2 regions of the Roseateles sp. 22389 genome follow, and region 1 is predicted to be linked to the other one. Evidence: predicted binding sites of a transcription regulator. Region 1 holds the regulator's gene; the other holds the start of a gene.
The links. Region 1 encodes FliA, which starts transcription of late flagellar genes. Its sites were predicted from a motif close to CTAAAGTTTNNNNNNNNNNNGCCGNTA; they were not measured.
Positions count from the first base shown of each region.

Region 1 (5,699 bases):
TCGCCCATTTCACTTCCTACGCACATGGCGACCTTTCTGGACCATCCGCTGAGGCTCCTCAATCCCAGCTTCTCGTCGCCGCTGCTGGACGTCCTCACCGACCTGGAACACCTGCGACGACTCCAGCTCAACGGAACGACGCCGCCGATGGTGTTCATGCAACTCAAGCAGGTGTTCCATCTGCTGGAGAGCCTCGCCTCGGCCCGCATCGAAGGCAACCACACCACGCTGGCGGACTACGTGGAGACCAAGTTCGGGGGGCCCGCGTCGTTGCAACGTGCCGATCAAGAGATCGACTCGTTGCGGGAAATCGCCAACATCGAGCATGCGATGGACGAGATCGACGCTGGGCTCGAGCCCGGCTCCGCGCTGAGCCAGCACTTCATCCGCGGTCTTCACGCGATGACGGTCGATGGTCTGGAGCGCGAAGGCGACAAGACGCCAGGGGCCTACCGGAGCGGGTCGGTCGGCATCGCGATGTCCGAGCACGCGCCCCCGGATGCCGTCCGGATCGGGGCCTACATGGGAGAGTTGGTCGACTTCGTCAATCGGGACGACCAGCGCAAGTACGACCTGATGAAGGTGGCCCTCGCGCACCATCGCTTTGCCTGGATCCATCCGTTCGGCAACGGCAACGGCCGCGTTGTGCGTCTCTTCACCTACGCGCTCCTCATCAAGTACGGATTCCGGATGACCGCCGAGGATGGACGTCTATTGAATCCAGCGGCGGTGTTCTGCGCTGACCGGGAGAAGTACTACGCGATGCTTTCGTTGGCAGACAAGGGGACGGATGTCGCGCTCGAGACGTGGTGCACCTATGTGTTGACCGGTGTGAGAGACGAGTTGAACAAGGTCGATCGTTTGGCCGATTACCGGAACCTCACGGCCGAGATCCTGCTTCCCGCGATCGCCCACGCGCGCGAACGGCAATGGATCACCGAGCAAGAGGAAAGCGTTCTGAAGGTTGCCGTTCTCCGGAAGGTCGTGAGGTCGGCCGACCTCGCCGATGCCATGCCGAAGAGTTCACCGGCTCAGCGCACCTATCAGATTCGCAAGTTGCTCGCGAACGGGATGCTCCAGCCCACCCATCCGGAGGCGCGTCAGTACACCATCGGATTCAGCAACAGCACGCTGCTGCGCGGCGTGATCAAGGCGCTGACGGACCAGGGCTTCATTCCGCGTGCCGTTGTCGCGTGATCGAGTCAGTACGAAACGCTCAGCCCAACTCCACCGGCATCGAAGCCGCCGTGACCGGCGACACCGTGGCCCAGCCCAGGACGGCATACAGCGCGGCGCCCGCCTCGGTCGCCACCAGCACGCCATGCCGCGCCCCATGATCGAGCGCGCCGTTCGTCAACGCCGCCATCACGCTCCGCCCGAGTCCCCTTCTCCGATGCGCTTCATCGGTCACGATCTGGTCGAAGGTGGCGAAGGCGCCGTCGAGAGCGGCTTGACCGCTCGCCGCGAGATCGTCGTCCTCGGTGAGGACGGTCGCCCGCAGCAGCGCGCCGACCCGTTCGATTTGGATGCGGTAACCCGCTGCGAGCGACTCGGCGCTGCGTGCGAGCGCGACGCTCATCAGGAACTCCGGGGCGTGGATCTTCCAGTCCTTGGAGAGCAACGGCGACACGCTCTCCATCGGCGCGCAGACCTTCAGCCAAATGCCGGCCGCAGACTCATTCGCGACGAGTTGCTCAAGGACCTCGCGATCCAGATGCGGCAGGACGTATCGCGTGGTTTGCTCCGGCTTTCCGACGCGGACTTCCCAATATCCGGCCCGCTGGATCGGCGCTGGCGTATCCCGGGAAATCGCCCAGCCGTAGGTCCAGGCCTGAGCAGCAACGGAGCGCTCGAGGACGCCGGAGTCGAGTAAGCCGGCGGTTTGCGAGGTCGGTGAAAACATCGGGCTGGGATGGCAGTGAGAGGGATGGAGGGGCGTCACGCCGCTTGCAGCGCGCCATGAGATTGGCGAGTGTGCTCCTCCAGCGCGCCAATTTCGACGACGGCGAGATTGCTGAGCGCTTCCCGCACGAGATCCCGGCTCGCGACATGGATCCGACCCCACAAGCACTCCGGGTCTTCCATCGTGACGATGGAATCGCGCAGCAGCGCGGCCAGGAGCGTGAGCCGATCACGCACGTTGAACATCGCGGCGCCGACCGTGATCGAGGGATCGAGCAGCGCTTCAGCGGGATCGCCATCGCGCATAGCGGCCGGCTTGTGCCGTGGCGGAATGACGGACGCCTCCCGCAGCACCATGCGCGTGTATTCGGTGTCGTCGCACAAGGGTTTACGGCTCAGAAGCGGCGTGCGCAGGCGTTTCGCCTTGAAAGGCAGCTTCTTGCGATCGAATTCGACATCGATGTGATCGAGGGCGATTTGCTCGGAGATTCGAAATCCGGTTTCGGCCAAAGCGCGAATGGTTTCTGCGGGGATCATTCGGAGTCCTTCAATAAACAACGTTGAGGGACGTCCACCTTCTAGCCAGATGAGCGGGTGGGCGAGATGTCAAAACACGGTCAAACCAACGTGCGACCTTCCTCGCGGAAAGATCCATCTCGCCCGTAAACGGGCATTCCGAGATGACCGCAGATGGCGGCCACTGATTCAACGGTGTTTTGAGCACCTGGATCCATTCTGGTCCGCGCGACGCCAGGCGCGCAATCACCGCCACCGGTCACCGCCGCCCCACTTGCAAGTCAGGGGACAACCAGTTCCCGCGGCCGAGTTTCACGCCTGAATCAGCGCCGCAACCGCCTTCTCCGCGTCGGATTCAGAACCCGAACGCCAACCTCACCCCACCCCAATGCCTCCCGGCAACGGTGACTGGCGCGGACGCCTCCTTGAGCAGCACGAAATTCCCGCCACCCATATCGCGGCGGTAGGTTTGCAGAAGGAATGGCCGCTGATTCCGGGCGGACGCCAACCCGGTGCGGTCATTGAATATCCGGCGATATCGGCTGTTGGCCGTATTCCAGGCCGTATCCCCGGCCCGCTGCGGTTGGCAATACCGCTTGTTGTGGGTCGCGACATACCCGTTGCGGTCGACCGCGATGCAGAACACCACCTTGTCCGAGAAAGTCAGCACCCGTTCCTGCACCTGCGGGAATAGCTGGTCCGCGATCTGCGTGAAGCGCGTGGTGAACTGCTGGGGATCGGTGCCGGCGATCGGCTGGTAGTGCTCGTCGAAGAGCGCCGCGGTGTCGATCTTGCGTTCCGCCACCGCGCGCTCGAGCAGCGCTGAGATCTCCGCCGCCGCCTCCTGCACCGTCTGGATGTACGGCGAGTCCTCGACCTCCACGCCGCTCGACGCGATCTGCTCGATCATCTGCTCCGACAGCCGCAGGAAGCGGTCGCTGCAGGCGAAGGCCGAGTCGAGCTTGCGCATCGCCTGCTGGATCTCGACACCCAGCTCGCCGGAGCGTGCCGCGAGCAGCTGCGTCGTCGCCTGGCTCTCCTGCGCGGACTTGGCGATCAGGTCCACGTCGACCTCGACATCCGCGAAGGCCTGGTGGATCTTGCTCTGCGCGGCGCCTCCCGCGCCGTCCGCCCGCAGCTCGCGGCTGAAGCTCTCGATCCGCGAATCGAGCGTTCCCACCGTGCCCATGATCGCCTTCGAGGACGCCTCGACCTGCGCCGCCAGGTCCTTGACCGCGTCCGCCACGACGCCGAAACCGCGTCCGGCCTCGCCGGCGCGCTTGGCCTCGACCGACGCGTTGAACGCGACCAGTCGCGTCTGCAGCGCGATCTTCGTGATCTCAGACGCCGCGTCGCTCACCAGCCGCAGCGTGGAGACGATCTCGCCGACCTCGTCGCCCACGCCGGACAGCGCCGTGCGCGCGCGCCCCACCGCCTCGCGGGTCTGGTTCGTCGATTGGTTGATGCCGTCCTGCGCATGCCGGACCTGCTCGAGCTCCGCGCCCAGCGCCTGCATCGCCTGCGCCTGCGAGGTCACGACCTTCTGCGTGTCCTCCAGCAGCCCGCGGACTTCGGCCGCGTCGCGGCCCAGTTTGGACACGCCGCCCGACAGCTCCCGGACGACGGTGGTGGTCTTGCCTTGCATCGTCGGCTCGCGCGGGCCGATCCCGGCGCCGCCCTCCGACGCGTCAGGCGACGCCTTCCCGGCTCGCCTGCGCAATGAGTCCCACATCGGACGCTCCCCCATGGTGTTTGGACCACAAGGACTGCGGCCGCTGTGCGGCCCGTTTTACCAGTCGCGCAGCTTCACGCGCAATCGGGCAATCGCTTGACTGTGCAGCTGGCACACCCGCGATTCGGTCACCTTCAGCACGGCGGCGATCTCTTTCAGGTTCATGTCATGTTCGTAGTACATGGACATGACGTAACCCTCGCGCTCCGGCAGGTTCTTGATGGCCTCCACCAGCGCCTCGCGCATGCGGTGGTCGCGCAGCATCGACATCGGATCGGCCGACTCGTCGCTGACGTGGCGGTCGAGGTAGTCGTCGCTGTCGTCATCCCCGGAGATGTCCTCCAGATAGACCAGCTGCGTGCCGCGTACCTTGCCCAGCATCTCCTGGTACTCGCCCAGCGAGATGCCCATCTCCGCGGCGATCTCCGATTCCTGCGGCGGACGGCCCAGCTTCTGCTCGAGCTTGTGCACCGCGCTCTCGATCGAGCGCTGCTGGCGCCGGTTGCCGCGGCTCATCCAGTCGCTGCCGCGGAGCTCGTCGAGCATCGCGCCGCGGATGCGCTGCGTCGCGAAGGTCTCGAACTGCACGCCCTGCGCCGTGTCGAAGCGCGACAGCGCGTCCGTCAGGCCGATCAGGCCGACCTGGATCAGGTCGTCCAGTTCCACATTGGCCGGCAGCTTGGCGATCATCTGATGCGCCAGGCGGCGCACCAGCGGGCTGTACTGGCGGATCAGCGAGTTGTTGTCGAGTTGACCCTTGGCGGTGTACATCGTCTCGTCTCCCATCCGGGGTCAATGCGCAGCCAGGGTCACGCCTTGCGGGGCGCGACCGGCCTTGGGCTGCCACATCGGCCGCGGACGCAGCGGCATCGCATCGGCGGCGCTGTCCAGCGCCGCGCCAGGCACCGACGCCAGCAGCAGCTCGCGCGCCATGTGACGCATCTCGTGCGTCAGCGGCGCCGTCACCGGCTGGCGGGGATCCAGGCAGGCCCACTCGCGCAGCACCGCGCCGAGGAAACCATCGCCGCAGCTCGAAAGCTGCTGCGCGATCCGCTCGGCCAGGCGCAGCTGCGGATTGCAGGCCAGCAGCAGGCTGTAGACCATCAGGCCCGCCCGCTGCGTCAACCACTTCATGCCGGCGTAGGCGTAGGTCACGCTCTGCACGTCGGTGTCGGCCAGCAGCACCGGTCTCACCTCGCGCGAGACCAGCACGCGGCTCAGTTCGGCCGCGCTGGCATGCAGCAGGATCACGTCCGCGAACGGGGCCGCGTCGGTCACCGCTTCCAGGAACTGGGCGGCCGAGCCGTTGGCGTTGATGTAGCGCAGCGGCAGTCCGCGCGCGGCCAGGAAGGACACCTTGGCCGACAGCGGCTCCACGCACGCCGCCAGGTCCACCGCCGCGAGGTCGGACGGCGCCGAGGCCTGCTCGCCGGCGTCCACCACCAGCGTGTGCAGGCCCAGTTCGGCGAAGGCGGCGCACATGCCTTCGAGCAGCGCGCCGCTGCCCACGACATGCGGATTGCTCACCACCGGCACCACCCGCACCCGC
Region 1 covers NZ_JBQEOF010000002.1:433,656-439,354, forward strand. The annotation lists gene ACTJKJ_RS04950 (Fic family protein) at 25-1,197, shown strand; gene ACTJKJ_RS04955 (GNAT family N-acetyltransferase) at 1,217-1,903, opposite strand; gene ACTJKJ_RS04960 (hypothetical protein) at 1,939-2,439, opposite strand; gene ACTJKJ_RS04965 (methyl-accepting chemotaxis protein) at 2,774-4,063, opposite strand; gene ACTJKJ_RS04970 (RNA polymerase sigma factor FliA) at 4,208-4,921, opposite strand; gene ACTJKJ_RS04975 (MinD/ParA family ATP-binding protein) at 4,943-5,699, opposite strand, start outside.

Region 2 (5,699 bases), on a different contig from region 1:
ATAGCCGCTCTGTTCCATGGCCGCCACCAGACTGCGCGCCATCGGCCCGCGATCCTGCGTCACCACGGCGGTGGGCAGTCCCTTCGGGTCGGTGTTGATCGCGTAGCCGAAAAGCAGCAGCTGCAGGATGGGCACGCCGACCGCCATCGCGAAGGTCGGCCGGTCGCGCAGCATCTGCTGGACCTCCTTGATGAAGATCGCCAGCACGCGCGCGAGGCTGAAGCGGCGATCGGTCATCGCGCGCCCGCCCGGTCCGTGGGCCTTGCCGGGGGGGACGGCGTCGCGGTCGCCGCCTCGAAGTTGTCCGGTGTCCGACTGATCAGGCTGATGAACACGTCTTCGAGGTTGGCCTCCGCCCGCGCCCAGCGCAGCCCGTCGCCGGCGCGGTGCGGCGCGATCGCCCGGTCGAGCGCGACCGCATCCTGTCCCGCGACGTGCAGGCTGCTGCCGAACGCGGCGACGCTCAGCACGCCCTCGGCGCCGTTCAAGGCGGTGGAGACGGCGGTCAGTCGCTGCGGATCATCGGCGTGGAGCGCCCAGACGGTGAGGCCGGCCTGCGCGATGATCTCGCGCTGCGTGCCGCGCGCGAGCAGCCGGCCGTAGGCGATGTAGGCGAGCTCGTGGCAGCGCTCGGCCTCGTCCATGTAATGCGTCGAGACCAGCACCGTGATGCCGTCGGCGGCGAGCCGATGGATCTCGTCCCAGAAGTCGCGGCGCGCCTTCGGATCGACGCCGGCGGTCGGCTCGTCGAGCAGCAGCAGGCGAGGGTCATGCAGCAGGCAGGCGGCCAGCGCCAGCCGCTGTTTCCATCCGCCGGACAGGGCGCCGGCGAGCTGGTCCTGCCGCGTCTTCAGTCCGAGCCGTTCCAGCGCCTCGTCCACCCGGCGAGGCCGCGCGTCGAGTTCGAACAGCCGCGCGATGAAGTCCAGGTTCTGGCGGATGGAGAGGTCCTCGTAGAGCCCGAAGCGCTGCGTCATGTAGCCGACCAGGCGCTTGATCTCAGCCGCGCGCCGGCGCATGTCCAGGCCGAGGCAACGGCCCTCGCCCTCGTCGGGCGTGAGCAGTCCGCACAGCATCCGGATCGTGGTCGTCTTGCCGCTGCCGTTGGGGCCGAGGAAGCCGCAGATGCGCCCGCGTCCGAGTTGCAGGTCGACGTGGTCCACGACGGTCCGCTGGCCGTAGCGTTTGGTCAGGCCGCGGACGTCGATGGCCAGGTCGCTCGCGGACGACCCGGCGCCGTCGCCGGGGAGCGTCGTCGGCGCGCTGCGCTCGGTCATGGGCGTCCGCCGGAAGCGGCCGATGCCGTCGACGCCGCGGCACCGGCCGTCGCGGGCGCTGCGCCCGCAGACGGGCGCACCTCCAGCGGCTGTCCCGGATGCAGGCGCGTCGCCTGCGCGGGATCGGGGCGGGCCTCGACCAGGAACACGAGTCGCGCCCGCTGGCTGTTGGAATAGATCACCGGCGGCGTGTACTCCGGTTGCGGCGGGATGTAGCTGATGCGCGCCGCGATCGGCGCGCCGCAGCCGTCGCAGCTCAGCAGCACCGCCTGTCCCTGGCGCAGGGAGGCCAGCTCAGGTTCCGGCACGTAGAAGCGCGCCTTGCGCTGCGACGGCGGCAGCAGCGCCACGACCGGCTGGCCGGCGTTGACGTACTCGCCGACGCGATAGAAGGTGTCGTCGACCAGGCCGGCGGCCGGCGCGCGCTGCCGGGTCTGCGCTTCGCGCCACTGCTGCTGTTCGAGCGCGGCCGAGGCGGCTTCGGCATTGGCGCGCGCGGCGGCTTGCTGATCGCTGCGCGCGGGCAGTTCCGCCACGCGCAGCGAGGACTCGAGCTCGCGCACGCGTTGGCGCGCCTGCGCCGCGGCGGCCCGGGCGTCGTCCAGCCGCGCCGCCGAGATGAAGCCCTGGCCGATCAGCTGCTGCTGCCGCGCCAGGTCGGTCTCCGCCAGCGCGGACTGCGCGCGCGCCTGTGCCAACTGGGCCCGGCTCATCGCGATCTCGTCGGGACGGCGGCCCTTGGCGGCATCGGCCTGTTCCGCGCGGGCGGCGGCGAGTCGCGCATCGGCTTCGGCGCGGGCGGCGCGCATCGGGGTGACGTCGATGCTGAACAGCGGCGCGCCGGCCGCCACGGTGTCGCCGCGCTGCACCTGGAGGTCGAGCAACTGGCCCGCGACCGGCGCCGCGACGTAGACCGGATCGCCTTCGGCATAACCGGACCAGGCCGGCGACGGTTCGGGACCGCAGGCGGCGAGGGCTGCGGCGGCCAGCAGCGCCAGGACGGCATTCGCGCGACCTGCTCCCCGAGCCTCCGGAGCCTGCGGGGGCGCCGCGCCGGCCGCGCGGACCGCCTCGGCCTGGCGACCGATCCGGACCCCATTCCAACGGAAGAGGCGGTGAGGCGGGCGGCGCGGCATCGTGGGCATCGGCGGCTTCTCCGGACGACGGGATGGCCGGGATTATTGCCCCTGAGCCAACTGCGCGCGCGAGTAGCCGGAGCGCCAACATCGGTCCGCGCGGCTTGGCGACATCCCCTCCGCCGACAGGGGCAAGGCGTGGGCGGTCCGGCGTTTAGATGATGGTCGACATTACATTATTCATGTCGAGTGAAATTGAAAAAAGCCACTCCACCCCGTTCCACTGCTCAAGGATTCACCATGGACTTCAAGAACACTGTCGCGCTGGTCACCGGCGCCAATCGCGGTCTCGGCAAGAGCTTCGTCAAGGCGCTGCAGGCCGCCGGCGTGAAGAAGATCTACGCGGCGGCGCGGGATCCGGCGTCCATCGACCTGCCCGGCGTGACGCCGCTCCGGCTCGACGTCACCAAGCCGGACCAGATCGCCGCGGCGGTGCGGGCGGCGGGTGACGTCACGCTGCTGATCAACAACGCGGGCATCACCCGCGGCTCGCCGCTGATGGGCGAGCAGGCGATCGCCGCGCTGCGCGATGAGTTCGAGACCAACGTCGTGGGGCCGCTCGAGCTGACCCGCGCGTTCGCGCCGGTGCTCAAGGAGCAGGGCGGCGGCGCGGTGGTCAACGTGCTGTCGGTGCTGAGCTGGCTCAACCTGACCGGCGCGGCGACCTACAGCGTGTCCAAGGCGGCGACCTGGTCGGTCACCAACGGACTGCGCCAGGAGCTGAAGGATCAGGGCACGGCGGTGCTGGGGCTGCACGTCGGTTTCATGGACACCGACATGACCGCGGGCATCGACGCACCGAAGACCGACCCGCTGGACGTCGCCCGGCAGGTACTGGCGGCGCTGGCCGACGGCAAGGACGAGGTCTATGCCGATGACATGACGCGCGCGGTGAAGGCGGGGCTGTCGGCGGAGCTGGGCAGCTACCGCGGCGGCGTTTGAGGCGGCGTCCACGGCCGCGCGCGACGTGGTGGGTGAGGCGGCGGGCGAGGTGGCTCGGCGCGGGAGCGGCGTCCACTGCGTGAATTTCCGCTCAAGTCGGCGCGGAATCGGCCGATAGTGCCTGCATGGTCATCACCAACTCCCCCAGCGTCGACGCCGCCGTCAGGCAGGCCTCCAACGGCACGCCGGGCACGGCCGGCAATGCCGCCGGCCTGCTGGTGCTGCGCAAGGCCATGGACGTCCAGGAAGCCGGCGCTGCGGCTCTGCTCGCCGCCTTGCCGCAGGCGCCTGCCCTGGCCACCGAGGGCACGCTCGGGCGGAACATCAACACCTACGCCTGATCCGGCGGCGCGGCGCAGTCCGCGTTACTCGCCGGGCAGGCGATAGGTGAAGACATAGAGGTGCTGCCCGTTGCGGGCCTCGATGCTCATGTCGCCGCTCAGGCCGGCCAGCTCGCCGGTGCCGGAGTCGGGCACGACGCGAACCGACAGCTGAGGCGCACCGCGCGTCATCTCGCCGAGGTGCATCAGCACGAAGGAGCCGCTGCGACCCGCAAGACGCCCTTCCACGCGCTCCATGGCGACATAGCCCGCCGAGCCGGGCGTCGCGCTGCGGAAGGACAGCATCTGTCCCATGCCGCTGGCGTCGAGGTCGCCGCGGAACTGCTTGTGGATCAGCGTCCGGGCCGGTTGAGCCGGCGCCTCGCCGGGTTCCAGTGGCTGGGCGGTGAGTCGCAGGTCGAAGAGGCCGCGCGCGATGCGGGCCGGCGCCATCGGCGCACTCGCGGAAACGGCAGGCGCTGAGGCCTCGGGCGCCGGGGCGGCCATCGCGGAACCTGCGGACAGGAGCGCGGCGATACTCGTCGCAAGAGCTGGCATGGTGATCGGGAGGGCGTTGATTTCGTCCCATTGCACCGGAACCGCAATCCCGGCGATAGGAAAAACACGACATCGGCATCGCATGACAGCACACGCCCCTCGCGGCGCGCGAGGCGTTCTCTACCCCGGACTGGCGCCAGGGCGCTTCCACCATGACCAGCAGCCGCCCAGCGCCGATCTGGCGCCTTGGATCGAGCATCACTGGTTCGTGAGCTGGGATCTCCGGGCATGTCCGCCGCAGGTTCAATCGACGCTGCCCCATCCCAATGTCCACTTGGTCGTGGAAGACGGCGCGGTGCGCCTGTGGGGCGTCCAACGAGCACGTTTCAACCGGACGCTTGCCGGTCGCGGTTGGGTGCATGGCGTCAAGTTCAAGGTCGGAGCGCTGCCGGCATTCCTGCGATCGCCGGCGGCCGACCTGATGGACCGGCAGGTCGATGCCCGCGGCCTGCTGGGCGACGATGTGGATCGGTTGCTGGATCCGCCGCTGGCTGACGCTCCCGAGGCGGGGAAGACGCGCATCGAGGCTGTGCTGCGCGCGCGAGTTCCGCCGGTGGTGGATGCGCGCGGGGCGAGGCTGGCGGAGATCGTCGACGTCATAGGCCGTGACGCGGGCATCACTTCGGTCGAACAGCTGTGCACGATGACGGGAGAGTCCGCACGTCGCTTGCAGCGGGACTTCAGGCATTACGTCGGAGCGAGTCCGAAATGGGTGATCGCTCGTTACCGGCTGCATGAGGCGCTCGCCTTGCTGCAGAGCGGTGAAGCGAAGCCCGACGCCGAACTGGCCCAGCGCCTGGGCTATTTCGACCAGGCGCATTTCATCCGGGACTTCCGCCAGTTGGTCGGCATGACGCCGAGGGCGGATGTGAGCGCGCTGCATCGCGACTCGGGCGAACCGGCAGCGGCGCGTTGACGTCCGATGCTGAAGGCTGATCGACGGACGCCTGATCGGATCGGCACCGAACTTGAACGGACGCGGCGAGGAGCCGGCGCCGGCGCTGCCTACACTGGCTGCGTCATCCACAAGGAGCGTTCATGTTCAACCACATCGTCATCGGCACCAACGACATCGACCGCGCGCGGCGCTTCTATGACCAGGTGCTGGGCGTGCTCGGGGTGGGCGGGGCCATGCCGCACCAGGCCAAGTCCGGCCACCAGCGGCTGTTCTACCGCCATGACGGCGGCACGCTGGGCATCGCGCAGCCGATCAACGACGAGCCCGCGACCTTCGCCAACGGCGGCACCATTGCCTTCCGCTGCGCGTCGCCGGAGCAGGTCCATGCCTTCCACGACACGGCGGTGGCCCATGGCGGCGTCTCGATCGAGGAGCCACCCGGCCTGCGCGTCGATTCGCTCGGGCAGTTCTACCTGGCCTACGTCCGTGACCCCGACGGCAACAAGCTGTGCGCCCTGCATCGCGTGAAGACATCGCCTTGAGCGTCGCCCGCGGCAGCGTGAGCCTG
Region 2 covers NZ_JBQEOF010000003.1:238,302-244,000, reverse strand. The annotation lists gene ACTJKJ_RS06065 (ABC transporter permease) at 1-237, opposite strand, end outside; gene ACTJKJ_RS06060 (ABC transporter ATP-binding protein) at 234-1,277, opposite strand; gene ACTJKJ_RS06055 (HlyD family secretion protein) at 1,274-2,422, opposite strand; gene ACTJKJ_RS06050 (SDR family oxidoreductase) at 2,654-3,355, shown strand; gene ACTJKJ_RS06045 (putative motility protein) at 3,481-3,696, shown strand; gene ACTJKJ_RS06040 (DUF3224 domain-containing protein) at 3,721-4,128, opposite strand; gene ACTJKJ_RS06035 (AraC family transcriptional regulator) at 4,316-5,149, shown strand; gene ACTJKJ_RS06030 (VOC family protein) at 5,272-5,673, shown strand; gene ACTJKJ_RS06025 (helix-turn-helix transcriptional regulator) at 5,670-5,699, shown strand, end outside.
Region 2: the regulator FliA is predicted to act here: its motif matches at 3,446-3,472, upstream of ACTJKJ_RS06045 (putative motility protein).